DNA from 2 places in the Lysinibacillus sp. FSL M8-0134 genome. Region 2 is predicted to be linked to the other one. Evidence: a T-box and tRNA genes for the amino acid it is inferred to sense, from the RefSeq annotation. Region 2 holds a T-box; the other holds one or more tRNA genes.
The links. The T-box of region 2 lies ahead of trpS (tryptophan--tRNA ligase). A T-box ahead of a tRNA ligase gene usually reads a tRNA of that ligase, here a tRNA-Trp.
Positions count from the first base shown of each region.

Region 1 (14,558 bases), 520 kb from region 2:
TGAAGCAGGTACAATTGCTGTCTTGCTACCGGGAACAGCATTCTTCTTACGGGCACCATTTGCAAGAGGACGCCTAATGATTGATGAAGGGGTGCCCGTAGCAATCTCAACGGACTTTAATCCTGGATCATCTCCGACAATGAGTCTACCATTTATTATGAATTTAGCTTGTATGCATATGGGTATGACATTGGAGGAAGTATTAACAGCTACAACGATTAATGCGGCTTATGCACTGAATCGGGGCGAACAAATAGGGTCCCTTGAAGCGGACAAAAAAGCGGACGTTGTGATTCTAGATGTTGCTAATTACAAGCAATTACAATACTTCTACGGTATGAACCATACACATACGGTCATCAAAAATGGTCAAGTTGTTGTGCAAAATGGAATTCTGCTGAAAGATCAATAATATTATGGGCATAAATAAGGCTAGAAAGCTTTATTTATGCTTTTTTTATATATAGGTTGCAATTACTTTGGTAAAAGATTATAATCAATTTAAATAGTAATTCATGAATTACAAATTACTAAAACCTTGTTATTGATTGAAGGGGTTACTCAATGAAAAAATTTCATACTGAAGAAGAAGTGCTTGCGAATTATGATTCTTCAAAATATCAAACACCTGATGGGTATACAGCGGATATTGCTATTTTTACAATTACGTCAGAGAAAATAGAAGAAAAAGCACCTCCTCAAATGACACTGAAGATTATGTTAATTAAGCGTGCGGCAAAAGATGCTGAAGGAAACCAGAATATTGAAGGGGGAAAATGGGCACTTCCAGGAGGATTTGTAGATGCTGTTCAAAAGGAAACAGCATATATCGCTGCTAGAAGAGAATTAAAAGAAGAAACAAATGTAGAAGGTTTACATGTACAACATTTTGGTGTTTATGATGAAATCGATCGAGATCCACGTGGTTGGATGATATCGAATGCGTTTTATGCAATTGTTCCTGAGACATATATAGAGCAACGCCAAGCTAATGATGATGCTGATGATGTACAGTTATTTGATATAGAAAATGTATTTTCGCTACAGTTAGCTTTCGATCATCGAAGAATTATTACAGATGCGTTGGAATTTATTAAAAGGGATATGATACAAACGACAGTTGCCAAAAACTTTTTACCACAAGAGTTTACTTTATCTGAATTACAGCGGGTGCTCCTGACAGTTGGAGAAGATCCTCGAATTTCAAATGATTCAGTATTTTTTACAAAAGCACCTAAATTACCTTTTATCCAAAAAGTGTTAGATGAGGAAGGTAAACCGAAGAAAACGAAACGCAATTCATTTAGGCCTTCACAACTTTATACATTCACTGATTTTGAAATAGTGGAGTCCATCTATCATTAGGAAAGAGCCATCTTTCCTGATTGTTTTAAATGAAGTAATTTGTAATTTTTATATTACTAATTAATAAAGTGGAGTGATGAGACGATGATGAAAAAACGTGCATTAATTAATATTGATTATACAGTGGATTTTGTAGCGACAGATGGAGCTCTTACTTGTGGAGAGCCTGGGCAGTTACTCGAACATACAAATGTTGAATTAACAAAGGAATTTATTAAGAACGGTGATTTTACAGTTTTTGCGATAGATGTTCATGAACAGGGGGATGTCTACCATCCAGAAACAAAGCTATTCCCACCACATAATATTCGAAATACAGAAGGTAGAAATTTATATGGAGCATTAAAGCAACTATATGAGGCAAATAAAGAGCAGGATTGCGTCTATTACATGGATAAAACACGCTACTCTGCTTTTGCAGGAACAGATTTAGAATTGAAATTACGTGAAAGAGGAATTACTGAGCTTCACTTAATCGGCGTTTGTACAGATATCTGTGTTCTTCATACAGCAGTAGATGCTTATAATAAAGGGTTCGATATTGTCATTCATAAAGATGCTGTTGCCTCCTTTAACCAAGCAGGACATGAGTGGGCGTTAGGGCATTTCGAGCACACGCTCGGTGCCACTATTATTTGACAATAAGGGATGGAGGAGAAAACATGAAATATGCAGACGATAGCTTCATGTTACACACAGATTTATATCAAATTAATATGGTTCAAGCTTATTGGCAAGATGGTGTTCAACAACGAAAAGCTGTTTTTGAGCTATATTTTAGAAAACTTCCATTTGGCAATGGCTATGCGGTATTTGCTGGTTTGAAAAAAGTGATCGATTTTATTAATAACTTTAGATTTTCCCAAAGTGATATTCAATATTTACGAGAAGAGGGGAAATATCCAGAGGATTTTCTTCAATATCTGCAGGAACTTAAGTTTACAGGAAGCATAAAGGGAATGAAAGAGGGTGAACTTGTCTTCGCCAATGAACCTATCCTGCGAATTGAAGCACCATTGGCAGAGGCCCAATTAATCGAAACCCCTTTGTTAAATATTGTGAACTACCAAACGCTCATCGCCACAAAGGCTTCACGTATCAAGCAAGTGACAGATGAGGATATTGTTATGGAGTTCGGCACTCGACGTGCACATGAATTTGATGCTGCAATTTGGGGTACTCGGGCTGCTTATATAGGTGGATTTTCTGCAACAAGTAATGTGAGAGCGGGGAAATTGTTCGGTATTCCTGTGTCAGGAACTCATGCCCATGCAATGATTCAAACCTATCGAGATGAGTATACTGCTTTTAAAAAATATGCAGCAGCTCATAAAGACTGCGTTTTCTTAGTAGATACTTATGACACGCTACGTTCAGGCGTTCCTAATGCTATTCGTGTGGCAAAGGAGCTTGGAGATCAGATTAATTTTGTGGGTATTCGTTTAGACAGTGGCGATTTAGCCTACCTTTCAAAAGAGGCAAGAAAAATGCTAGATGAAGCAGGGTTTACAGAAGCTAAAATTATGGCTTCGAATGATTTAGACGAATATACAATCATGCATTTAAAATCGCAAGGTGCGCGAATCGATGCATGGGGCATCGGAACAAAGCTAATTACAGCCTACGATCAAGCTGCTCTTGGTGGAGTATACAAATTGGTTTCTATTGAAGATGAGAGGGGAGAAATGGTTGACACCATTAAAATTTCAGCAAATCCTGAGAAAGTAACTACACCAGGGCGTAAACGTGTTTACCGTATTATTAATAATGAGAATGGTCATGCTGAAGGGGACTATATTGCATTAGATGAAGAAAACATAGAACAAGAAGAAAGATTAAAAATGTTCCACCCTATTCATACGTATATTAGTAAATTTGTTACGAATTTTTCAGCAAAAGAGTTACATGAAAGTATTGTCGAAAAGGGAAAAGTGATTTATGAGGAACCGACTCTTCAAGAAATTCAAGCATATGCGAAGGAAAATTTACGTTTGCTCTGGTGTGAGTACAAACGAACAATGAATCCAGAAGAGTATCCAGTCGATTTAAGTCAAGCTTGCTGGGACAATAAAATGGAAAGCATACAGACAATTAAAGAAAAAATCTCACAAGGAAACAGCAGGAGGTAGATAAAATGGCGAGGATAGGTATTTATGGTTCATCTTTTGACCCTATTACCAATGTTCATCTTTGGACAGCAAGTACGGTCGCACACCGCTGTAAATTAGATAAAGTTATCTTTTTGCCATGCTCAAATAAACGCAAAGATAAAACGATAAAAACCGCTGATATTCATCGTTGGAATATGCTACAGCTCGCTATTGCTAAGGACGATCGTTTTATTGCAGATTCCTATGAGATGGACCAAGAAGGCTGGAACATCTACACATATGACACGATGAAATACTTTAGAGAAAAACATCCAGATGATGAAGTCCATTTTATCATGGGGGCTGATTTATTAGTGGATATTGGTGCAGGGCTGTGGAAAAAAGGCGACGCATTAGTAGCAGAAAATAAATTTATTGTAATGGCAAGACATGGCATTGATATGCTGTCCACGATTAGTCGTTCTCCTATATTAAGGAATCATGATGATGGTAGATTCCATCTAATCGATAAAGGGCTAGCGATGGAAATTAGTTCTACCTATATTCGAGAAGAATTTGCTATGCGGGGAGAACCAAGATACCTCTTGCCTAATGCATGTTACGACTATATTAAAGAACATCATCTTTATCAAAAAGAGTAAAGTACGGTTAAAAGTGTGGATAGGTGCCACACTTTTTTAATTTTGAAAAGATGGTGAATTTTATCATATGCTCCTCTAGGTAAGCTATAATAAAAAGAGCAATAACATACAATCTTTTTGCTGGTAATAATTATAATGATTAATGTTAGAAAGGAATTCATGGATGTGCAACTTACATTAACATTTCTTATTTTAGGAGTAACGATTTTCGCATTTGTGACCAATAAAGTACGGGCAGATCTTGTAGCAATTGTGTCACTTCTAGGATTTGTCATTACGAATATTTTAACGCCGGCCGAGGCATTAGCTGGTTTTTCTAACTCTGTCGTTTTAATGATTGCAGGGTTATTTGTCGTGGGTGCAGGAATTTTACGGACAGGACTTGCAGGAATGGCAGGGCAACTTTTACTTAAGTGGTCTGGTAATAGTGAGCTAAAACTATTTGTGTTACTGCTTATTATTGTAGGATCAGTCGGTGCCTTTATGAGTAATACCGGTACTGTAGCACTAATGATGCCGATAGTCGTGAGTATAGCAATTAGTATGAAAGTCAGCCCTTCTAAATTTCTTCTACCACTTTCATATGTAGCAAGTCTTTCTGGGCTGATGACTTTGATTGCATCACCAACAAATTTAATCGTTAGTCAGTTATTGGTCGACCGAGGCTATCATAAACTTGGCTTTTTTGAAGTGACCCCTATTGGTATTATCGGGATGATTGCGGGGATAACTTACTTAGTACTTGTGCGTAATATTTTGTTACCAAAGGATCGTAATCGAACTCAGACAAATGAGGGGTATAAACTTTCACCTAAGAAAATTATTAAGCAATATGATTTAAATAATCGCCTATTTAAAATCTCTGTTCCTGATGAATCACCTATTATTGAAACATCTTTAGCAGAATTAAAACTGCCAGCTACGTATATGCTTTGTATGATGAAAATTCATCGTAAATCTCAGGAGGGCATTAACTTATTACCGATGACTTATCAAGAAATGGCTGGTCCAACAAGTGTTATACATGCAAAAGACGAGCTATATGTTCAAGGTGAAGAAGAGGATATTCGTCGGTTTGTTGAGGATTATCAGCTTGAGATGCAAGGATTAGTAGAAGGAGAAGCCGACGAACTAGTATCGAAACATCTTGGTATTGCAGAAGTATTGCTCACACCTAATTCAAGCTTTATCAATGAAACGGTCAGCTCTCTTGGATTCCGAGAAAAATATAACTTAAATATCATTGGTATTAATCGTAGAGGTGGCTATAAGCTCCAAGATATGGTTTCACATAAATTGAAATTTGGAGATGCGATATTAGTGCAAGGAGCATGGGATGAAATTCTTTTGTTAGCAAGAGAGACCCAGGATGTTGTGGTTGTCGGTCAGCCTAAGGAACATGCAAGTGTAGCAGCGGCTACAGGCAAAGCTGGTATTGCAGGTATTATTATGTTGTTCATGATTTTTTTGATGGCATTCGAAATTTTTCCTGCTGTCATCTCGGTCATGATTGGTGCTGTCCTAATGATATTGACGGGTTGTTTAAGAAACATGGAAGATGCCTATAGCAATATGAATTTTGAAAGTATCGTGCTTGTAGCTGCTATGCTGCCAATGGCGACAGCATTAGAAAAAACAGGAGGCATGGCTATTTTATCTGATGGGATCATCAATGCTCTAGGCGATTTCGGACCTTATGGTGTACTAATAGGTGTTTATATTTTAACTGCTGTATTTGGTCAATTTATTAGTAATACAGCAACTGCAGTATTGTTTGCGCCGATTGCCATGAGTGCCGCCATTGCAATGGATGTAAGTCCCACAACATTTATGATTGCAGTTGCGGTAGCCGCAAGTATGGCATTTGCTACACCAATTGCTTCCCCAACAAATGCACTAGTAATGACAGCAGGGGGCTATAAATTTATGGACTTTGTCAGAATAGGGGTTCCATTACAAATTGTTATGTTCATTGTCATGATGGTAGCCATCCCATTCTTTTTCCCATTTTAAAATCTCAGGCTATCCATCTAAAGGAATCGAGAAGTACTTCTCGATTCTTTTCTAATTGATCACGTGGAGTAGATTTGATGTTTCGTCCGTCATAAATGTAAATGAAAAAGAACATAGAGAAAGTCTCAACTTTTTTTAGTCTATCTTTAGGTTGAAAACTCAATTTTAATATTCAATTATTTTGATTATAGTTCTAAAAAAAACTACTAAATTATTATCGAGGGATATGCTAAAATAAAATACAACAGCTAGTGAAAACATCTTTATTAGCCAAAATATTTTATGTTATTAATATAGGAAGTTATCCTGCTTTGAGAAAAAACTTAATTTTTTTTTAGAAAAAGTGTTGACCTTTTAAAAATAAGGGTGTAGTATTATACAAGTCGCCACGGTGACACGCTAAAATAAAGCAAAACATGAACCTTGAAAACTGAACAAGCAAAACGTAATCAATAAAGTTTTAAGTAACTAGTTTTGGCTAGTGAACGAAACAAAATTTTGGACATCAAAATTGATGCCAGCAAAACAATTTGAGCTAATCAAATTTCTTTTATGGAGAGTTTGATCCTGGCTCAGGACGAACGCTGGCGGCGTGCCTAATACATGCAAGTCGAGCGAACAGAGAAGGAGCTTGCTCCTTTGACGTTAGCGGCGGACGGGTGAGTAACACGTGGGCAACCTACCTTATAGTTTGGGATAACTCCGGGAAACCGGGGCTAATACCGAATAATCTGTTCCACCTCATGGTGGAACACTGAAAGACGGTTTCGGCTGTCGCTATAAGATGGGCCCGCGGCGCATTAGCTAGTTGGTGAGGTAACGGCTCACCAAGGCGACGATGCGTAGCCGACCTGAGAGGGTGATCGGCCACACTGGGACTGAGACACGGCCCAGACTCCTACGGGAGGCAGCAGTAGGGAATCTTCCACAATGGGCGAAAGCCTGATGGAGCAACGCCGCGTGAGTGAAGAAGGTTTTCGGATCGTAAAACTCTGTTGTAAGGGAAGAACAAGTACAGTAGTAACTGGCTGTACCTTGACGGTACCTTATTAGAAAGCCACGGCTAACTACGTGCCAGCAGCCGCGGTAATACGTAGGTGGCAAGCGTTGTCCGGAATTATTGGGCGTAAAGCGCGCGCAGGCGGTCCTTTAAGTCTGATGTGAAAGCCCACGGCTCAACCGTGGAGGGTCATTGGAAACTGGGGGACTTGAGTGCAGAAGAGGAAAGTGGAATTCCAAGTGTAGCGGTGAAATGCGTAGAGATTTGGAGGAACACCAGTGGCGAAGGCGACTTTCTGGTCTGTAACTGACGCTGAGGCGCGAAAGCGTGGGGAGCAAACAGGATTAGATACCCTGGTAGTCCACGCCGTAAACGATGAGTGCTAAGTGTTAGGGGGTTTCCGCCCCTTAGTGCTGCAGCTAACGCATTAAGCACTCCGCCTGGGGAGTACGGTCGCAAGACTGAAACTCAAAGGAATTGACGGGGGCCCGCACAAGCGGTGGAGCATGTGGTTTAATTCGAAGCAACGCGAAGAACCTTACCAGGTCTTGACATCCCGTTGACCACTGTAGAGATATAGTTTCCCCTTCGGGGGCAACGGTGACAGGTGGTGCATGGTTGTCGTCAGCTCGTGTCGTGAGATGTTGGGTTAAGTCCCGCAACGAGCGCAACCCTTGATCTTAGTTGCCATCATTTAGTTGGGCACTCTAAGGTGACTGCCGGTGACAAACCGGAGGAAGGTGGGGATGACGTCAAATCATCATGCCCCTTATGACCTGGGCTACACACGTGCTACAATGGACGATACAAACGGTTGCCAACTCGCGAGAGGGAGCTAATCCGATAAAGTCGTTCTCAGTTCGGATTGTAGGCTGCAACTCGCCTACATGAAGCCGGAATCGCTAGTAATCGCGGATCAGCATGCCGCGGTGAATACGTTCCCGGGCCTTGTACACACCGCCCGTCACACCACGAGAGTTTGTAACACCCGAAGTCGGTGAGGTAACCTTTTGGAGCCAGCCGCCGAAGGTGGGATAGATGATTGGGGTGAAGTCGTAACAAGGTAGCCGTATCGGAAGGTGCGGCTGGATCACCTCCTTTCTAAGGATTATTTCGGAATACAAACCTAGGGTTTGTAAGATTACGTTTTGCGTTCAGTTTTGAAGGTTCATTCTTCCGAATGAAATACTTCAAATATTTGCTCCTGTCGCTACGCTTTCGTCGCAAAGCTGCGAAGAAGTAGAAGCAGGCAGTAACTTTGTTCTTTGAAAACTGGATAAAACGACATTGAAATTGTAACAAACACATTTATTTTTTAAGTTTTTTATAGGCTTAATAACATTAGTAAGGTTTCAAGACACGAGCAGTTCTAGGAAGCAATCGAGTGAATGAAGGAGCGTACTTCAGTACGTGACTGATTGAACGAGTGAAGCTGACAACGAAATGCGATGTGTATTGAAAGCTGTAGGTTAAGTTATTAAGGGCGCACGGCGAATGCCTTGGCACTAGGAGCCGAAGAAGGACGGCACTAACACCGATATGCTTCGGGGAGCTGTAAGTGAGCTTTGATCCGGAGATTTCCGAATGGGGGAACCCACTACGTTTAATCGCGTAGTATCTTGACGTGAATACATAGCGTCTTGAAGGCAGACCCAGGGAACTGAAACATCTAAGTACCTGGAGGAAGAGAAAGAAAAATCGATTCCCTGAGTAGCGGCGAGCGAAACGGGAAGAGCCCAAACCAAGAGGCTTGCCTCTTGGGGTTGTAGGACACTCTATACGGAGTTACAAAAGAGCGAGTTAGATGAAGCGACTTGGAAAGGTCCGCCAGAGCAGGTAAAAGCCCTGTAGTCGAAAGTTCGTTCTCTCCTGAGTGGATCCTGAGTACGGCGGAACACGTGAAATTCCGTCGGAATCCGGGAGGACCATCTCCCAAGGCTAAATACTACCTAGTGACCGATAGTGAACCAGTACCGTGAGGGAAAGGTGAAAAGCACCCCGGAAGGGGAGTGAAAGAGATCCTGAAACCGTGTGCCTACAAGTAGTTAGAGCCCGTTAATGGGTGATAGCGTGCCTTTTGTAGAATGAACCGGCGAGTTACGATTACGTGCGAGGTTAAGCTTTAGAAGGCGGAGCCGCAGCGAAAGCGAGTCTGAATAGGGCGAAATAGTACGTGGTCGTAGACCCGAAACCAGGTGATCTACCCATGTCCAGGGTGAAGGTAAGGTAACACTTACTGGAGGCCCGAACCCACGCACGTTGAAAAGTGCGGGGATGAGGTGTGGGTAGCGGAGAAATTCCAATCGAACTTGGAGATAGCTGGTTCTCTCCGAAATAGCTTTAGGGCTAGCCTCGTGATGAGAATACTGGAGGTAGAGCACTGTTTGGACTAGGGGGCCATCCCGGTTTACCGAATTCAGACAAACTCCGAATGCCAGATATTTATACACGGGAGTCAGACTGCGAGTGATAAGATCCGTAGTCAAAAGGGAAACAGCCCAGACCACCAGCTAAGGTCCCAAAGTAATCGTTAAGTGGAAAAGGATGTGGCGTTGCACAGACAACCAGGATGTTGGCTTAGAAGCAGCCATCATTTAAAGAGTGCGTAATAGCTCACTGGTCGAGTGACGCTGCGCCGAAAATGTATCGGGGCTAAACGATTCACCGAAGCTGTGGATTGACATCTACGATGTCAGTGGTAGGAGAGCGTTCTAAGTGCGTTGAAGTCAGACCGGAAGGACTGGTGGAGCGCTTAGAAGTGAGAATGCCGGTATGAGTAGCGAAAGACGGGTGAGAATCCCGTCCACCGTATGACTAAGGTTTCCTGAGGAAGGCTCGTCCGCTCAGGGTTAGTCGGGACCTAAGCCGAGGCCGACAGGCGTAGGCGATGGACAACAGGTTGATATTCCTGTACCACCTCCTCACCGTTTGAGAAATGGGGGGACGCAGTAGGATAGGGTAAGCGCGCTGTTGGTTATGCGCGTCCAAGCAGTAAGGCGTGTGTGTAGGCAAATCCGCACACTGTAACGTTGAGCTGTGATGGCGAGTCCGTATGGACGAAGTTCCTGATTTCACACTGCCAAGAAAAGCCTCTATCGAGGTGAGAGGTGCCCGTACCGCAAACCGACACAGGTAGTCGAGGAGAGAATCCTAAGGTGTGCGAGAGAACTCTCGTTAAGGAACTCGGCAAAATGACCCCGTAACTTCGGGAGAAGGGGTGCTCTTGAGCGTGCAAGCGCATGAGAGCCGCAGTGAATAGGCCCAGGCGACTGTTTAGCAAAAACACAGGTCTCTGCAAAACCGTAAGGTGACGTATAGGGGCTGACGCCTGCCCGGTGCTGGAAGGTTAAGAGGAGTGGTTAGCGCAAGCGAAGCTGCGAATTGAAGCCCCAGTAAACGGCGGCCGTAACTATAACGGTCCTAAGGTAGCGAAATTCCTTGTCGGGTAAGTTCCGACCCGCACGAAAGGCGTAACGATCTGGGCACTGTCTCAACGAGAGACTCGGTGAAATTATAGTACCTGTGAAGATGCAGGTTACCCGCGACAGGACGGAAAGACCCCGTGGAGCTTTACTGTAGCCTGATATTGAATTTTGGTACAACTTGTACAGGATAGGTAGGAGCCAGAGATCTCGGAGCGCCAGCTTCGAAGGAGGCGTCGGTGGGATACTACCCTGGTTGTATTGAAATTCTAACCCATGCCCCTTAGCGGGGCAGGAGACAGTGTCAGGCGGACAGTTTGACTGGGGCGGTCGCCTCCTAAAAGGTAACGGAGGCGCCCAAAGGTTCCCTCAGAATGGTTGGAAATCATTCGTAGAGTGTAAAGGCACAAGGGAGCTTGACTGCGAGACCTACAAGTCGAGCAGGGTCGAAAGACGGGCTTAGTGATCCGGTGGTTCCGCATGGAAGGGCCATCGCTCAACGGATAAAAGCTACCCCGGGGATAACAGGCTTATCTCCCCCAAGAGTCCACATCGACGGGGAGGTTTGGCACCTCGATGTCGGCTCATCGCATCCTGGGGCTGTAGTCGGTCCCAAGGGTTGGGCTGTTCGCCCATTAAAGCGGTACGCGAGCTGGGTTCAGAACGTCGTGAGACAGTTCGGTCCCTATCCGTCGTGGGCGTAGGAAATTTGAGAGGAGCTGTCCTTAGTACGAGAGGACCGGGATGGACACACCGCTGGTGTACCAGTTGTCTTGCCAAAGGCATCGCTGGGTAGCTATGTGTGGACGGGATAAGTGCTGAAAGCATCTAAGCATGAAGCCCCCCTCAAGATGAGATTTCCCATTACGCAAGTAAGTAAGATCCCTCAAAGACGATGAGGTAGATAGGTTCGAGGTGGAAGTGTGGTGACACATGGAGCTGACGAATACTAATCGATCGAGGACTTAACCAAATTGTTTGAAGCATTCAATGTACGTTTATCTAGTTTTGAAAGAATAACCTTTCAACTGAATAAGTGAAGTGATGATGGCAAAGAGGCCACACCCGTTCCCATACCGAACACGGAAGTTAAGCTCTTTAGCGCCGATGGTAGTTGGGGGCTTCCCCCTGTGAGAGTAGGACGTCGCTTCGCTTATTTTTTGTGGAGGATTAGCTCAGCTGGGAGAGCACCTGCCTTACAAGCAGGGGGTCGGCGGTTCGAGCCCGTCATCCTCCACCATATGGTCCCGTGGTGTAGCGGTTAACATGCCTGCCTGTCACGCAGGAGATCGCCGGTTCGATCCCGGTCGGGACCGCCATTATTTTTGCCGGTGTAGCTCAGTTGGTAGAGCAACTGACTTGTAATCAGTAGGTCGTGGGTTCGACTCCTATCGCCGGCACCATTCCCTTGGAGGGGTAGCGAAGTGGCTAAACGCGGCGGACTGTAAATCCGCTCCTTAGGGTTCGGCGGTTCGAATCCGTCCCCCTCCACCATTTTAGGGGCATAGTTCAACGGTAGAATAGAGGTCTCCAAAACCTTTGGTGTGGGTTCGATTCCTACTGCCCCTGCCAGGTATTGAGGTACTCGTTCATATACAGCTGTTATGATTTATATAGTGGCGATTGTGGCGAAGTGGTTAACGCATCGGATTGTGGTTCCGACATTCGTGGGTTCGATTCCCATCAGTCGCCCCATTTCAACATTGGGGTATAGCCAAGCGGTAAGGCAACGGATTTTGATTCCGTCATGCCTAGGTTCGAATCCTAGTACCCCAGCCATTTTTTTCTTTAACGAGCCATTAGCTCAGTTGGTAGAGCATCTGACTTTTAATCAGAGGGTCGAAGGTTCGAGTCCTTCATGGCTCATCATTTTTATTTACTAAGCGCCCGTAGCTCAATTGGATAGAGCGTCTGACTACGGATCAGAAGGTTATGGGTTCGACTCCTGTCGGGCGCGCCAATAAATGTATTTTACGGAATGTAGCTCAGCTTGGTAGAGCACTTGGTTTGGGACCAAGGGGTCGTAGGTTCGAATCCTGTCATTCCGACCATCTTTTATTTAAATGGGGCCTTAGCTCAGCTGGGAGAGCGCCTGCCTTGCACGCAGGAGGTCAGCGGTTCGATCCCGCTAGGCTCCACCATTTCAATATTTTTGGAGGTATACCCAAGTCTGGCTGAAGGGATCGGTCTTGAAAACCGACAGGCGGGTAACACCGCGCGGGGGTTCGAATCCCTCTACCTCCTCCATTTCGGGTCAGTAGCTCAGTTGGTAGAGCATTAGATTGAAGCTCTAAGTGTCGGCGGTTCGATTCCGTCCTGACCCACCATTATTTGCGGGTGTAGTTTAATGGTAAAACCTCAGCCTTCCAAGCTGATGTCGTGAGTTCGATTCTCATCACCCGCTCCAAAATGGGCCTATAGCTCAGCTGGTTAGAGCGCACGCCTGATAAGCGTGAGGTCGATGGTTCGAGTCCATTTAGGCCCATCATTATTCCGAAGTAGCTCAGTTGGTAGTAGCACCTGACTGTTAATCAGGTTGTCGCAGGTTCGAGTCCTGCCTTCGGAGCCACGGCCCGTTGGTCAAGTGGTTAAGACACCGCCCTTTCACGGCGGTAACACGGGTTCGAATCCCGTACGGGTCATCAAGCATGTAGCACAGATGTGTGTTACATGCTTTTTTCTATATGTAGATGTTCAACCAAGACTATAAAACCATTAAAAGGTTCTGTAGCTTTTTTATGGTGAACATAGGACAGTATAAATGCTTTAGCTCATTTCAAGGTCCTGTTCCATTTATCAATCACATGTTTCACCCACTAATAAATTTGAACAAACTATTTCATATATGCAATATGTATGTTTTTTCAACAGCTATTTTCATGGTGCTTGCCGTATCGTTGCTCTAATATGAGGGTAAGTGGAGGAATCGATATGAGTATACAGGAGATAGAGCAATTCTTAAGTCAATATCAGAAAGAACAAAATAAATCAGATCTTTGGTTAGAGAATAGATTGCAAGAGATTAAGAGTGAAGGTGAATATTACCCCACAACAGAGGAACTAGTTTTTGGAGCACGTGTCGCATGGCGTAATAGTAACAAATGTATTGGACGCTTGTTTTGGCAGTCATTGCATGTAGTAGACGCACGAGATCTTTTAGACGAAGAGGATATTTTTCGAAAATTACTAGAGCATATCGAGTATGCAACAAATAGTGGGAAAATCCGCCCTACAATAACCGTGTTTGCCTCAGATCGAGTACGGATTTGGAATCACCAACTTATCCGTTATGCGGGCTATGAAACGGAATTAGGTGTTATAGGTGATTCTCATTCTGTTGCGTTTACACAAGTATGTGAAACGCTAGGCTGGAAAAGTGAGAGAACAGCTTTTGATGTGTTACCACTTGTTATACAAGTAGATGGGCGAGCTCCAAGGCTGTTTACAATTCCAGCAGAATATATTTTAGAGGTGCCAATCCGCCATCCAGAGGAAGCTGAAATAGAAAAATTAGAGATGAAATGGTATGCTGTACCCATTATCTCGAGTATGCGTTTTCGAATGGCAGGCATTGATTACCAAGCTGCTCCTTTTAATGGTTGGTATATGGGGACAGAAATTGGAGCACGTAATTTAGCTGATCATGACCGCTATAATATGCTACCAGCTATTGCTGAGATTTTTAATCTTGATACAACCAAACAAGCTTCTCTTTGGCGTGATCGTGCATTAGTGGAGCTTAATATAGCAGTTCTCCATTCCTTTAAAGAAGATGGGGTAAGCATTGTCGATCATCATACAGCGGCTCAGCAGTTTAAATTATTTGAGGAAGCAGAGCTATCGGCTGAACGGGAAGTTACAGGCAACTGGACATGGTTAATTCCACCGCTTTCACCTGCAACAACGCATATTTTCCATAAGCCCTATGTAAATGTCTATCATACACCAAATTATTTTTATCAAAAACCATGCTATTAACAATAGAAGACTCTTCAATTTCCTATCA
Region 1 is NZ_JBBPAJ010000001.1:156,628-171,185, forward strand. Features, by position in the region: gene hutI (imidazolonepropionase) at 1-412, shown strand, start outside; gene MKY49_RS00780 (NUDIX domain-containing protein) at 565-1,365, shown strand; gene MKY49_RS00785 (cysteine hydrolase family protein) at 1,450-2,004, shown strand; gene MKY49_RS00790 (nicotinate phosphoribosyltransferase) at 2,028-3,494, shown strand; gene nadD (nicotinate-nucleotide adenylyltransferase) at 3,500-4,117, shown strand; gene MKY49_RS00800 (SLC13 family permease) at 4,277-6,130, shown strand; rRNA gene MKY49_RS00805 (16S ribosomal RNA) at 6,680-8,231, shown strand; rRNA gene MKY49_RS00810 (23S ribosomal RNA) at 8,598-11,525, shown strand; rRNA gene rrf (5S ribosomal RNA) at 11,590-11,705, shown strand; tRNA gene MKY49_RS00820 (tRNA-Val) at 11,717-11,792, shown strand; tRNA gene MKY49_RS00825 (tRNA-Asp) at 11,796-11,871, shown strand; tRNA gene MKY49_RS00830 (tRNA-Thr) at 11,880-11,955, shown strand; tRNA gene MKY49_RS00835 (tRNA-Tyr) at 11,963-12,046, shown strand; tRNA gene MKY49_RS00840 (tRNA-Trp) at 12,051-12,124, shown strand; tRNA gene MKY49_RS00845 (tRNA-His) at 12,172-12,247, shown strand; tRNA gene MKY49_RS00850 (tRNA-Gln) at 12,257-12,331, shown strand; tRNA gene MKY49_RS00855 (tRNA-Lys) at 12,346-12,418, shown strand; tRNA gene MKY49_RS00860 (tRNA-Arg) at 12,436-12,512, shown strand; tRNA gene MKY49_RS00865 (tRNA-Pro) at 12,527-12,603, shown strand; tRNA gene MKY49_RS00870 (tRNA-Ala) at 12,618-12,693, shown strand; tRNA gene MKY49_RS00875 (tRNA-Ser) at 12,707-12,799, shown strand; tRNA gene MKY49_RS00880 (tRNA-Phe) at 12,804-12,879, shown strand; tRNA gene MKY49_RS00885 (tRNA-Gly) at 12,886-12,959, shown strand; tRNA gene MKY49_RS00890 (tRNA-Ile) at 12,964-13,037, shown strand; tRNA gene MKY49_RS00895 (tRNA-Asn) at 13,045-13,121, shown strand; tRNA gene MKY49_RS00900 (tRNA-Glu) at 13,123-13,194, shown strand; gene MKY49_RS00905 (nitric oxide synthase oxygenase) at 13,484-14,530, shown strand.
Region 1: it has a tRNA-Trp gene. The T-box ahead of trpS (tryptophan--tRNA ligase) is inferred to sense a tRNA for this amino acid. The anticodon was not compared.

Region 2 (14,558 bases):
ATCATTAAACGAGGAAAAGTTCGACGTCAAGAACAAGACGTACAACAATAATAGAACAATAAAAATAGCATGCTAGGAGTTATCCTAACATGCTATTTTTTGTTGAAGCGATTATATCGAGGGTATTGCTTAGCCTTGATAGCTTTTATTCGTAAAGAAAATAGCAATCGTACCAGGACCAACGTGTGAACCGATTGCTGAGCCAATCATGGTGATTTGAATAGCTTGCGGTGAAAAACGCTCCTGTATAGATGCTTTTACTTCATTTGCAAATGCCGCATCATCACTATGACTAATACCAACGATTTTATTTGTAAAAGTTCCACCACGTTCTTGCATTAAATCTAACATACGATTAAGTGCTTTTTTTCGACCACGTGATTTTTCAATTGGCACAAGCTTGCCATCTTCTACATTTAAAATAGGTTTAATGCTTAGCAGCCCACCTAAAAATGCACTTGCTTTGGATACACGTCCACCTTTGGCAAGATAATCTAAATCTTCTACTGTAAACAAATGCTCCATTTGAGGTGCGATGGAGCCAATTTTATTGGCCATATCTTCTAAGGATACACCCATATTTCGGAGTCGAACTGCTTCCTCCACGACAAGACCATGTCCTAATGAGGCACATTTAGAGTCGATAATGACTAATTTTAAAGATGGATATTGTTCTAATATTTGATTGCGAATCATCTGAGCAGTACTATATGTGCCCGATAATTCTGATGAGAAGGCGATGTAAATACCTTCTTCGTCATTTTTAGCTAGTTCCTCAAAGTGCTTTAAAAACAGCTCAGGTGACACTTGAGATGTTTTTGGCTGAGCCCCTTGGCGTATAGCATCGTATATTTCTTTGGAATCAATTGAAATCACATCTTCATATTCTTTGTTGTTCAATTGCACTCGTAAAGGGAGTAGCACGACATCATGTTCTTCGTAATAAGACTTCGGTAGATCACATCCACTATCCGTAAAAATCTTCATTCTCTTGTCCCCCTAATTTCAACTTACTGTTTAACTTTATTCAGTTAATACTCACTAACTTTAAAGGGGTACCACTGAATAAAGTTAAACTGGTAAAAATGGAATGTTAACTTGAACTTACTACTTAACTATGATAATTTCAAGCGTTCGATGAGTATTTTTGCGATTCCATCCTCATTATTTGTTGATGTAATTTCATTGGCAATGTTTTTAAGACTTGGAATACCATTCCCCATTGCTACACCAAGTCCGGCATATTCAATCATTTCTAAATCATTGTCTTCATCACCAAATGCGATGATGCGCTCACGTGGGATACCTAAATCTTTAGCCACATGCGCAATACCTACCGCTTTATTTAAGCCGCGGCGCACAATTTCAATAATATGAAGAGGTGCACCCCATCGACGATGCTCAATAACTTCTGCGTGCACCGCTTGTAAATGGTCACGTATAATAACCGAATTCGCTTCGTTGGCTTGTATCAATAAACTTGTAGGATTTTCTAAGAGGTGTGTATATAAATCCCCAAGTGTAATTTTGGGATTGCCCATATTAAAGATATTTAAGATACGATCGTCCTCTGTATGAACATAAACCTCATCTTTTACCTCAGCAATAATATTTTCGTATTCGTAACCTTTGATGGAATCAACGACATCATGTACGACACTTAAATCAATCGGAGTATGCATATGTTGCCAAGAGGCATTTTTAGGGTGATGCACATAAGCTCCATTAAAATTGACAATGGGTGTAGTCAGTCCTAGTTCCTGATAATAAATTGTACTTGCTCGGTAAGGACGTCCTGTCGCAATCATGACTTGATGACCTTGTTCCTTAGCCTGCAATAATGTTTTTTTCGTTTTTGCTGAAATTTGTTGTTGGTCTGTTAATAAAGTACCGTCTAAGTCTAATACGATTAAATGCGGTTTCATAGCTCGTTGCCCCTTTCCTATAGTTTGAATAGTATCTCTTTGTCTTTCATTCGTCAAAATTTTGTCACAGTGAAAAAAGTTTGCTAACATAAAGATGAGACAAGAGTTGGGAGTGACAAAAATGTTTGTAGAAAAAGAAGTGTGGGGAAATATTCCTTTATTACATATACATTCAGACAATATGAATGAAGAAACCCCGGTAGTGATTTTTTTACACGGCTTTATGAGTGCAAAAGAACATAACTTACACTATGCATATCAATTGGTGCATAAAGGGGTGCGTGTCCTATTACCAGATGCAAAATTCCATGGTGATCGCAGTGAAGGCCTATCAGAGATGCAAATGAACTTAAAATTTTGGGACATTGTCTTAAATTCTATTCATGAAGTGCAACAAATATATGATGAGTTAAACAATAAAAATTTATTAGCTAATCATAATATTGGCATAGCAGGCACTTCTATGGGGGGCATTGTCACATCAGGCTGTCTTAAACTGTATGATTGGATACAAACAGCTGCAATATGTATGGGTGCGCCTAATTTTGTTAAATTGGGTGAGTATCAGTTACAGCAATTCGCAAAAAATGGTGTGAATTTGCCGATGTCAGAGGAAGAAGTAGAAAAAATAAATGAGCACCTAGCAAAATACGATATCAGTCTAACACCAGAAAAGTTCGCAGGTCGCCCTGTCTTCTTTTGGCATGGAGAATTAGATAAAACGGTACCTTTCCGCGAAACGTATAAATTTTATGAGACTTTACGGGAATACTATCAAGCAAACCCTGAACATTTAAAGTTCATGGTAAATAAAAAGGCTGGACATGCTGTACCACGTGACGGTATGCTAGCAGCAACTGACTGGCTTGCACAGCATTTGGCATAATATGATGCATCTGCTATGATAAGGTTAACACTATGATGGAAGGAGAAATACGAATGGATCAGGATATGAAAGACAGCATGTTAGGTGCATTAGAAAACGTAATTGACCCTGAGCTTGGAATTGATATTGTCAACTTAGGTTTAGTATATGATGTAGATTTAGATGATGAAGGGGTAGCGACTGTAACAATGACGTTAACATCTATGGGTTGCCCACTTGGACCGGTCATTGTGGACCAAGTAAACACAGCATTAGGGGAGCTTCCAGAAGTGAAAAGTACAAATGTTAACATTGTATGGAACCCACCTTGGTCAAAAGATAAAATGTCGCGCTATGCAAAAATGGCACTAGGCGTACGTTAATCTGAAACAGAAGAAAATCCCTGCTTATTTTAATAGGCAGGGATTTTGCATGTAACGAAATTAATCGATACGGCATATTTGTAATGGACAATTTTCACAAGCAATTTCATTTTTTAAAAACTGTAAATCATGAATTGTAATAAAACCTTTATCGAAAGTGACAATGTCGTGTTTTTTTAGATCATTTAACATCCGATTAATCATCTCACGACTGGTCGCACACAAATTCGCTATTTCAGTATTTGTTAGCTGGAAATCAATATAAATAGAGCCATTTTCTAATGATTTACCATACGTATTAGAAAGTCGAATGAGCGTTGAAAATAAAGCACCTTTTTTACCATTTAACACTAAATCACGCAAACGGCTTTGATGCTTCAAGTTTTCTGTTTGTAACCACTTCATATATTCCACCATGACAGTAGGCTGTTCTTCTAATAAATGCTCCAAAGATTTGCGACTTAAAACATACAGCGTAGAAGGTTCTAAAACTTTTGCAGTCATGGAATTATAGACGAGATTACAAAACAACGATCCCTCTCCAATTATACTGTCAGGACCACAAATACGGATGGTTAACTCCTTGCCAGTCTCCGTTTCTTGGCTAATCGAAATTACACCTGATTTGATGTAATAAATTTCTTTTGCCCGTTCACCCTCTAGAAAAATTTTATTCCCTTTATTCACCTTGATAAAGACACCGTGCTTTTGAAAAAGATCCTTAATTTTTTCAAACATATTATCCAATAAAACCATATCTCCAACACATCGCTTTCTTTTTGTAATAAATGTCGATTATTACAAAAGGATAGTGGATTTTTCGATACTAAAACATAGAAACATACCTACTATTATAACGTAAATTTCCATTTTTAAGTGATAAATTTTAGAGCTATTTCTTTGCTTAGAATTGTCGAGTGATGTAAAATAAAGTTAGTCAAAAAAGGTCAAACCTTTCGAAAGAACAAGAATGGGTATAGAAATTATGCGAAACATTAAGGTAAAGGAGTGCTAGCTATGCAATTTCAACAAACTGATAATAAAAAACCATTAGAGCAATTTGGACGAAATTTAATTGAAGAAGTAAAAAATGGCAAAATGGATCCCGTTATTGGACGTGATGAGGAAATTAGAAATGTCATTCGTATTTTAACACGCAAAACGAAAAATAATCCTGTATTAATTGGTGAGCCCGGTGTTGGTAAAACAGCTATAGTCGAGGGTTTAGCACAGCGTATAGTGAAAGGCGATGTGCCAGAGGGCTTGAAAGAATGTGTCCTATATGAGCTAGATATGAGTGCTTTAATCGCGGGTGCAAGTTACCGTGGTCAATTTGAAGAACGCTTAAAAGGTGTCTTAAAAGAGGTAAAAGATTCGGAAGGGCAAATTATTTTATTTATTGATGAAATCCATACCATTGTTGGTGCCGGTAAAACAGACGGCGCTATGGATGCAGGAAATATGTTAAAGCCTATGCTGGCGCGTGGTGAATTACACTGTATAGGGGCTACGACATTAGACGAATATCGTATGTATATTGAAAAGGATCCTGCATTAGAACGTCGATTTCAGCAAGTACTTGTGCGTGAGCCTTCTATTGAAGATACAGTGTCTATTTTACGTGGCTTAAAAGAACGTTTTGAGTTACATCATGCTGTACGTATTCATGACAGAGCCATTGTTGCGGCAGCAGAACTATCTAATCGGTATATTACAGAGCGATTTTTACCAGATAAGGCGATCGATTTGATTGATGAGGCGTGTGCAATGATTCGTACGGAAATCGATTCCATGCCACAGGAATTAGATGCTGTGACCCGTCGTATCATGCAGCTAGAAATTGAGGAACAGGCATTACGTAAGGAAAAGGACGAAGCAAGTAAAAAACGCCTTGAGCAATTGACTGAGGAATTAACAAAGTTAAAAGAATCCTCTGAAGGAATGCGAAAACAATGGGAAGCTGAGAAGGAAATGCTGCATGACATTCAGAAAAAACGAGAAACATTAGATAAATACCGTCGAGATTTAGATGAAGCGGAAAGTAAATATGATTTAAATAAAGCTGCTGAATTACGTCATGGCAAAATTCCAACTCTTGAAAAAGACATTCAGGCATTAGAAAAACAATTAGAAAATGGCGCAGAGTCTCGTATTTTACGAGAAGAAGTGACGGCTGATGAAATTGCTTCAATTGTTTCACGTTGGACTGGCATCCCTGTGACAAAATTAGTGGAGGGTGAGCGTGAAAAACTTTTACGTTTAAAGGATACATTGCATGAACGTGTAGTAGGGCAAGATACAGCGGTTCAACTAGTGACAGAAGCTGTGTGGCGTGCACGTGCAGGCATTAAAGATCCACATCGCCCGATTGGAAGCTTTTTATTTTTAGGTCCAACAGGTGTTGGTAAAACAGAGCTTGCCAAAGCCCTTGCTGCTCAATTATTTGATTCTGAGGAACATTTTATCCGAATTGATATGAGTGAATATATGGAGAAGCATAGTGTATCTCGTCTAGTTGGTGCCCCTCCAGGCTATGTCGGCTATGAGGAAGGGGGACAATTAACCGAAGCCGTTCGCCGCAACCCTTATTCTGTCGTCCTACTTGACGAAATTGAAAAAGCTCACCCAGATGTGGCTAATATTTTATTGCAAATTTTAGATGATGGGCGTATCACTGATAGTCAAGGTCGTATGGTTAATTTTACAAATACAGTAGTTATTTTAACATCGAATATTGGGTCTAGTTATTTAATGGAGGCAAAAGAAGACGATGCCTCTGTTGAGGACTTAGTTATGGCTGCGCTTAGACAACATTTTAAACCAGAGCTGTTAAATCGAATGGATGATATTATTTTCTTCCATGCACTATCGACTAAGCATTTTACAGCAATCGCTTGGAAGTACGTTGAGCAACTGATTAAACGTGTGGCAGAGCAAGAAATTACATTATCTGTTGAGCAAGAAGTGATTAATTGGGTAGTACAGCAAGGTGCCGATGCTCAATTTGGCGCAAGACCACTAAAACGCTTTGTCCAACGACATATTGAAACAGCAGTGGCAAGAGAACTCCTACGTGGTGAGGTTTTACCGGGGGAAACATTGCATGTAAAAATGTGTGATGGTCAATGTGTGGTGGAAAAATAACAGAAAAAACCTGTTCGGCATGATGCTGAACAGGTTTTTTCTAGCTGAATTAATGATGGTCTGCAGCTTCTGGTGTAGGATCGTTTGGAATGATTGCTCCAATAATAAAGATAAGAATAGAGAATACAACTGAAACGATTGCCCCTGTTTTAAAATCAAATGGTACACCAAGTACAGAGCTGACTACATAGTTTAACATAGAAACTAGTAGGAATGACCATATGAACGTTACGATATATTGCATTAATTTCACCTCAACCGAACTTTTTTCATCATAAGATTTTACTCATATTCATTATCATATCATAACATAAATCGAAAAAAAATGAATCATTTATGTGAAACATGGCGAATTTGTCACAACAACTACGAGGTTTTGTATTTTAGTATTTGATGTTTTTATGAGGCCTAAGAATTGGTAATAGATTTAGGGGACTCGCTCCAAAGCAAGCTGAACCCGCTCCAAAAAGGTGTGGAAGCGCTCCAAAATAGGTTGAGCCCGCTCGAAAATGGTGGAGAAGCGCTCCAAAGTAGGGTGTCCCCGCTCGAAAATGGGTGAGAAGTGCTCCAAAGTAGGGTGTCCCCGCTCGAAAATGGTGGAAAGGCGCTCCAAAGCAGGCTGCCCCGCTCGAAAATGGTGGAGAAGTCTCCAAAGTAGGGTGTCCCCACTCGAAAATGGTGGAGAAGCGCTCCAAAGTAGGGTGTCTCCGCTCGAAAATGGGTGAGAAGCGCTCCAAAGTAGGATATCCCCGCTCCAAAAAGGTGTGGAAGCGCTCCAAAGTAGGATGTCTCCGCTCCAAAAAGGTGGAAAAGCGCTCCAAAGTAGGATATCCCCGCTCGAAAATGGTGGAGAAGCGCTCCAAAGTAGGCAGAACCCGCTCCAAAGTAGGCAGAACCCGCTCCAAAGTAGGCAGAACCCGCTCCAAAAAGGTGTGAAAGTGCTCCAAAGCATGACCAACCCGCTACAAACCCCGACAATCCTGTCGAATTGAACAAACAAAAGCCTCTCTAAAACACATTAATTTTAATTCATCTTGCGTCCTTCCTTTTGTATGCGTTATAATTATGACCAGTTACTAATAATTGATAGTAAGAAAGCTGAGGGGTTGCTATATGAACGCAGGTATTATAGGAATAGGCAAATATGTTCCTGAGAAGGTCGTTACAAATTTTGATTTGGAAAAAATAATGGATACTTCGGATGAATGGATTCGTACTCGAACAGGCATTGAAGAACGTCATTTTGCGGCAGATGATCAGGAAACTTCAGATTTAGCAGTAGCTGCTGCTAAAGAAGCTATTGCAAAAGCGGGTATTACGCCTGAGGAAATTGGTTTAATACTTGTAGCAACTGTAACACAGGATCAAACTTTTCCAAGTGTAGCATGTATGGTTCAGGAACAACTCGGAGCAGTGAACGCTGCGGCGATGGATCAAGCTGCAGCATGTGCAGGATTTATATATAGCTTAGTGACAGCGAAGCACTTTGTAGAGGCAAATGCTTATAAATATGTCTTAGTAGTAGGTGTTGAAAAGCTGTCGAAAGTCATTGACTGGAACGATCGCAATACGGCTGTATTATTCGGTGATGGTGCGAGTGCAGCTATTGTTGGACCAGTATCTGAAGGCAGAGGTATTTTATCATTTGAACTTGGTGCTGATGGTACAGGCGGCAAGAATCTTTATTTAACAAAGCAAGACACGATTGCGATGAACGGTCGTGAAGTGTTTAAATTTGCTGTTCGTCAAATGGGTGAATCAGCGGTTAATGTGTTAGATAAAGCAGGATTAACAAAAGAAGACGTTGATTTTTTAGTGCCGCATCAGGCAAATATACGTATTATGGAATCTGCTCGTGAGCGATTAGAGCTACCACCAGAAAAAATGTCAAAAACGATTCATAAATACGGAAATACTTCCGCAGCTTCTATTGGTATTTCCTTGGTAGATGAGCTCGAAGCAGGTAAGATAAAAGAGGATGATTTATTAGTCCTTGTTGGTTTTGGTGGCGGCTTAACATGGGGTGCCGTAGCCATGAGATGGGGAAAATAAGAAGGAAAAATGCTTGAGGGGAGTAAGACAATGAGTAAACGACGAGTAGTAATTACAGGAATTGGCGCAGTTACACCACTAGGAAATAGCATCGAAGAAACATGGGCAAACATTAAAGCTGGTAAATCTGGTATTGGTGAGCTAACACGTTTAAATAAAGATCTTTTTGCAGCAAAAATTGCAGCAGAAGTGAAAGATTTTGATATTGAAAAATATATTGATCGTAAAGAAGCTCGTAAAATGGATCGTTTTACGCACTACGCGTTAGCGGCTTCAATTATGGCAATGGAAGATGCACAGCTAACAATTGATGAAGAGCTAGCTCCTCGTGCAGGTGTATGGATTGGCTCTGGAATCGGTGGTATGGAAACTTATGAACAGCAGTTTTTAACGTTCCAAGAGCGTGGCGCTAGACGTGTTAGTCCATTCTTCATTCCAATGATGATTCCTGATATGGCTTCAGGTCAAGTATCCATCCACTTTGGTGCGAAAGGTATTAACTCTTGTTCTGTAACGGCATGTGCTTCAGGAACAAACTCAATTGGTGATGCTTTCAAAGTAATCGAACGTGGAGATGCAGATGTTATGATTTCAGGTGGTGCTGAATCACCAATCGTAACAATGGCAGTAGCAGGCTTCTGTGCCAATACTGCTTTATCATTAAATCAAGATCCACAGGCTGCATGCCGTCCATTTGATAAAAATCGTGATGGTTTTATTATTGGAGAAGGTGCCGGTATTGTCATTTTAGAAGAATATGAACATGCAAAAGCTCGTGGTGCTAAAATCTATGCTGAAGTTTTAGGTTATGGTGCAACAGGAGATGCTCACCATATTACAGCTCCTGCTCCAGAGGGCGAGGGCGCAGCACGTGCGATGATGCAAGCATTGGAAGATGGTGGAGTAGAGCCATCACAAGTTGATTATATTAATGCGCATGGCACAAGTACGCCATATAATGACTTATTTGAAACGCAAGCGGTTAAAACTGCTTTTGGTGAGCATGCTTATAAGCTAGCGATGAGCTCAACAAAATCTATGACAGGTCACTTATTAGGTGCAGCTGGTGGTGTGGAAGCTATTTTCACAGCATTAGCCCTTAAAGAAGGTATCTTACCACCAACAATCAATTTAACGGATCCAGATCCTGAATGTGATTTAGATTATGTTCCAAATGAAGCGAGAGAAGCAACGATTCAATATGCAATGAGTAATTCTCTTGGTTTTGGTGGTCACAATGCAAGTCTTCTATTCAAAAAATATGAAGCATAATAGTATCTAAACTAGAAAAAACGTCAGCCAAATTTAAACGGCTGACGTCTTTTTTTATAGTTTTGTGAATACATGATAAGTAAGAAGAAATAGAAAGGATGCCTCTACTTATGTTTCGTCTCTTTTTATTTTTAGTAAGCTATGGCTTAATGATCCTCTCTGTAGGGAATCTCATATTGTATTTAAATTACCGTACGCTAGGTTATTCCTGGAAGGTTGTTTTTAAATTTATTTTTCAAACAACGGAATTTTATATGGCGATAGGGGCCTGCATCATCATATGCGCTGTCGTTCTTGATTTAGGCTTTGATCGTTCCACTGATAAGCTTTAAATTGTTAGCGACGCGCACGGCCTAAGCCCATTGCTTCTTCCATACGTTTTAAAGTGGCACTTGCAATGGCATTTGCTTTTGCTGCACCTTCATCTAGAATGGCATCTAATTCAGATGACTCTACTAAATGATAGAACTTTTCTTGAATAGGAGTTAGGTGTTCAATAACCGCTGTTGCAACACCTTGCTTGAATCCACCATAACCAATGCCTTCATATTTTTTCACTAAGTCATCAATAGATACACCTGAAATAGCTGATTCGATTGTCAATAAATTTGAAACACCTGGTTTATTTTCCACATCAAATGCTACAACACCGTCTGAATCCGTAACAGCTGATTTGATTTTTTTCTCAATTTCTTTCGCTGTATCAAGTAAGCGGATTGTTGCCTTTGTATTTGGATCCGATTTACTCATCTTTTTTGTTGGCTCTTGTAGTGATTTAATACGAGCGCCTGCTTTTGGTAATTGAATTTCTGGAATCGTTAGGACATCCCCGTAACGTTTGTTAAAGCGTTCTGCTAGGTCACGTGTTAATTCAATATGTTGTTTCTGGTCATCGCCGACAGGAACAATGTTTGTATTATAAAGTAGAATGTCTGCAGCCATTAACGGTGGGTATGTTAAAAGAGCGGCAGAGACGCTTTCCTTACCGTGTGACTTATCTTTAAATTGTGTCATACGTTCAAGCTCCCCAATTGAAGCCACACATTGTAACATCCATCCTGCCTGAGCGTGTGCAGGTACCTCTGATTGAATGAATAATGTAGATTTTTTAGGATCAATGCCAGTAGCGATATAGGTAGCTGCTAGCTTGCGAATGCTTTCGCGTAATTCCTTTGGATCTTGTGCCACAGTAATTGCATGCTGGTCAACGATGCAATAAATAGCGTTTCCTTCATCTTGTAATGCAGGGAATTGCTTAAATGCCCCTAAATAGTTCCCTAATGTTACGATTCCTGTAGGCTGTACGCCAGAAAAAATAGTTGTCATGAAAATTTCCTCCTCGAATTCAAGTTCCGCGGCTTTTAGCCAGCGGCGTAACTTTCATCATTCCACCGATTGATGAAAATAAAAAAACATCATGCGTCCTCATTAGATTTTTTCTAAAGAAGGGACGAATGATGTTTGAATCCGCGGTACCACCCAGCTTGCCTAAAAAGGCCACTCTGCTTCGTAACGTGAAGTGACGAGCTTTGCTAGTTGCTCAAGTAGCGTTCACAAAGCTAACTCGGAAGTCCATTCCACATGCCTCCACGATCTGTTTGCAGCGACCACAGACTCTCTAAACGTGAAATATGCATATGTACTACTCTTCGTCAGCGTTTTTCTCAATTCAAATTGTTTAAATTGATTTTATTGCAATGAATTATATTATAAAGATTCCATTGTGTAAAGTCAGACTTTTGACTGTGTTTTTTTTCATAAAAAAATTATATGCTTTTTCTGTTGTGTAATAATGTTATAAATTTATACTTTTTTATTAAAAATATGTTTCGCTGTACACACCAAATTGACAATTTTCTCGTTTAATTTTTATAAATGAGAACAACTAAGATACAAGCCTAGATGTTTAAAATGCATTGAAATTGGGAATGTTAATAGTAGCACATAAGATAGTAGAAAATACGCTACATTAAAAGATGTATAAAAAGAAAGAATATTTAGTTGTGGGTTCAGTCTTTTTTTATTGGAACTATATTCAAATACAGCGGAGTACTGTATAATGGTACTGTGTATTTTACTTTACATTAATTCTAATTTAACACTCTGGTTCTGGTTTTAGATAATAATTTCGAAATGAAAGGATGTGTCAGAATGATCGTAACCCTATTTACATCACCAAGTTGTACCTCTTGTCGTAAAGCGAAAGCTTGGTTAGAGGAGCACGAAATTCCATATACAGAACGTAATATATTTTCTGAGCCACTAAGTATTAGTGAAATTAAAAAAATTTTACGTATGACTGAAGACGGGACAGATGAAATTATTTCTACTCGTTCAAAAATATTCCAAAAATTAAATGTAGATGTTGAAAGTTTACCACTACAACGTTTATATGAATTAATTCAGGAGTATCCTGGTTTATTACGCCGACCAATCATTTTGGATGAAAAACGTCTCCAAGTTGGCTATAATGAAGATGAAATTCGTCGCTTCCTACCTCGTAAAGTTCGAGCATATCAGCTTCAAGAAGCGCAGCGAATGGTGAATTAAAACTATCCATTTTGAATAATATATGTAGTAGATGTTACAAATGTGGAATGCATGTTGTGACATCTATTTTTTTATGTTTTACTTATGTAAAACCTTCTATATGAAGTATAATAATTAATAGGAAAAGTCATATATTTCCGTTAAAGTATGTTAAACTTGATTTAAGTTAAATAGTTTACTACAATTTCAATAATTCAAATATCTTCTGTGAAACGGTGTATATCCTTTTCATTTTATGACAGAACAGCATACAATAGAGTTAGAGACAACTGTGAACAAAATAATCGATGTTTACGGTGTACTCGATGGTTTAACTGTAGTGTGGTCAAAGGTTGAAAAACAAATGCGGTATGAAGGTTAAAAACAAAGAATAAAAGCATACTAATGAAACAAAACTGTTTTTCGACATATGACAGTGAAGGGAGATGAGGTCTAGTGGACATCGAACGTGTAAATGAAAATACACTCAAGCTCTTTATTACGTACAATGATATAGAGGATCGCGGCTATAGTCGTGAAGAGATTTGGTACAATCGAGCAAAGGGTGAACAACTTTTTTGGGATATGATTGATGAAGTAAACACGGAGGATTATTTTGATGTAGAGGGTCCGATTTGGATTCATATCAATGCATCTGAAGTTGGCTTAGAAATCATTGTCACACGTGCACATATTTTAAAAGACGGTGAAACATTAGATGGTCATTCGAATTTTGATGAACACAAAGATATGTTTGCACCATTCGATGAAGTTGGGGAAGATCTTCTTAGCCAGCTAACTCAATTTGGTGACATGGATGAGTCAGAATTATTTATGGATACAGACATTTATGTTTATAAATTTAAAGATATTGATGAGTTAATCCCTGTCGCAAAACGAATGACAGACGAATTAGTGGATTCCTCATTATTCAAATATGAAGATTGGTACTATTTAGTTGTTGATTTTGGTAATGCAGATGAGGAGTTAAATCGTCATGATAGAAATGCGGTCATCAAAGAATTTTTAACACCATCCAATTTCACAATTCATCGTCTAGAGGAGTACGGTGAAAAGATAATGGAATTTAATTGCTTTGAAACAATCCGAAAATATTTTGCTTAAGCAGTGGATTACCTGATTTGTTAGACTGCAGTGAAACTCGTTCATGATCGAGTTTCACTGCAGTCCTTTTTTTATCCTTATAAATTTTTAGACCGCATTTCTTTAATTTCAAGAAAAACAGCTTATTTCTTTGTGATAGCCATTCCTCTCTACTATAGTTGGCTAAAAAGGAGCTGATTCGATGCTTATTGCTTATAACAATCAACAGCAACTATTTCTCCCATATCAATATACGAGGAAAGCTTTACAGCGATATAGGCGACAGATGAAATTTTTTTGTCCACAGTGTCTTGAACCTGTTCAATTGAAAATAGGTCACTCTAAAATTCCACATTTTGCCCACCTCACAAATAATAAATGTTCACAATTATTTTCAGAAGGGGAATCTAAGTTACATCTACAAGGTAAAATTCAATTATATGAATGGTTAAAAAAGCTTAAATATAAAGTGAAACTGGAGCCATTTTTAAATAAGCTTTCTCAGCGTCCAGATATACTTGTTACAATGGATGACAAGCATTTTGCTTTTGAATATCAATGTAGTACAATCCCCCACGAAATATGGGACCGACGAACAGAGGGTTATGAAAAAAATAGCATACAAGCAATTTGGCTTTTTCAAACGCCTCAAAGCAAAGATACTTTAAGTGGTATATGCAAAATTAGAATTCCTCCTTTGCTGCAAAAAGCGTTTATCTTGGACGCAGAAGAATTACCTTATTTAATAACCTATAACGCTAAGACAGCACATTTTATTTATTGGACGAATCTTCTTCCTATTCATGGGCATACTTTCATAGGCAAAGTACAAGTAATTCCAATCGATCAACAGCTCTTCCCTTTTTATCTACCCAAGCGTATTACCCAAGCAGAATTTCAACAATATTGGCAGCTGTATAAACATGCTTGTAGACAGTTTGCATACGGACGCCTTTTACATAGCAAAAAGGGTACGCAAGATTCGTTTTTACGGACCTGCTATGAGTTAAAGCTTTCTTTAACTGCTATGCCTTCTTACATTGGAATACCAGTAAAAGAAGGAGCAGCAATCTCTTTGTTTACAAGTGAATGGCAGACGATGCTGTTGCACTTTAGTAAACGACTAGGCATGCAGTCATATGAATTAGATAGGGACCTTATTCAGCAATTTTTAAGGGAGCACCAAATAGAAAGGACGGAACAGGCAATTAACGCTGTTCAGCATTACGGCCACTTCCTAAAAAACATAAAGCAAGGAAATCATTCGCAAGATATTTATAAGCA
Region 2 is NZ_JBBPAJ010000001.1:672,070-686,627, forward strand. Features, by position in the region: gene MKY49_RS03295 (alpha-amylase family glycosyl hydrolase) at 1-51, shown strand, start outside; gene MKY49_RS03300 (DegV family protein) at 130-987, opposite strand; gene MKY49_RS03305 (Cof-type HAD-IIB family hydrolase) at 1,116-1,925, opposite strand; gene MKY49_RS03310 (prolyl oligopeptidase family serine peptidase) at 2,047-2,811, shown strand; gene MKY49_RS03315 (metal-sulfur cluster assembly factor) at 2,865-3,173, shown strand; gene MKY49_RS03320 (Crp/Fnr family transcriptional regulator) at 3,234-3,929, opposite strand; gene MKY49_RS03325 (ATP-dependent Clp protease ATP-binding subunit) at 4,191-6,317, shown strand; gene MKY49_RS03330 (YjzD family protein) at 6,367-6,561, opposite strand; gene MKY49_RS03335 (hypothetical protein) at 6,733-6,876, shown strand; gene MKY49_RS03340 (hypothetical protein) at 7,103-7,309, shown strand; gene MKY49_RS03345 (beta-ketoacyl-ACP synthase III) at 7,431-8,369, shown strand; gene fabF (beta-ketoacyl-ACP synthase II) at 8,400-9,641, shown strand; gene MKY49_RS03355 (hypothetical protein) at 9,752-9,973, shown strand; gene trpS (tryptophan--tRNA ligase) at 9,978-10,967, opposite strand; T-box leader at 11,085-11,306, opposite strand; gene spxA (transcriptional regulator SpxA) at 11,796-12,191, shown strand; gene mecA (adaptor protein MecA) at 12,627-13,295, shown strand; gene MKY49_RS03375 (competence protein CoiA) at 13,477-14,558, shown strand, end outside.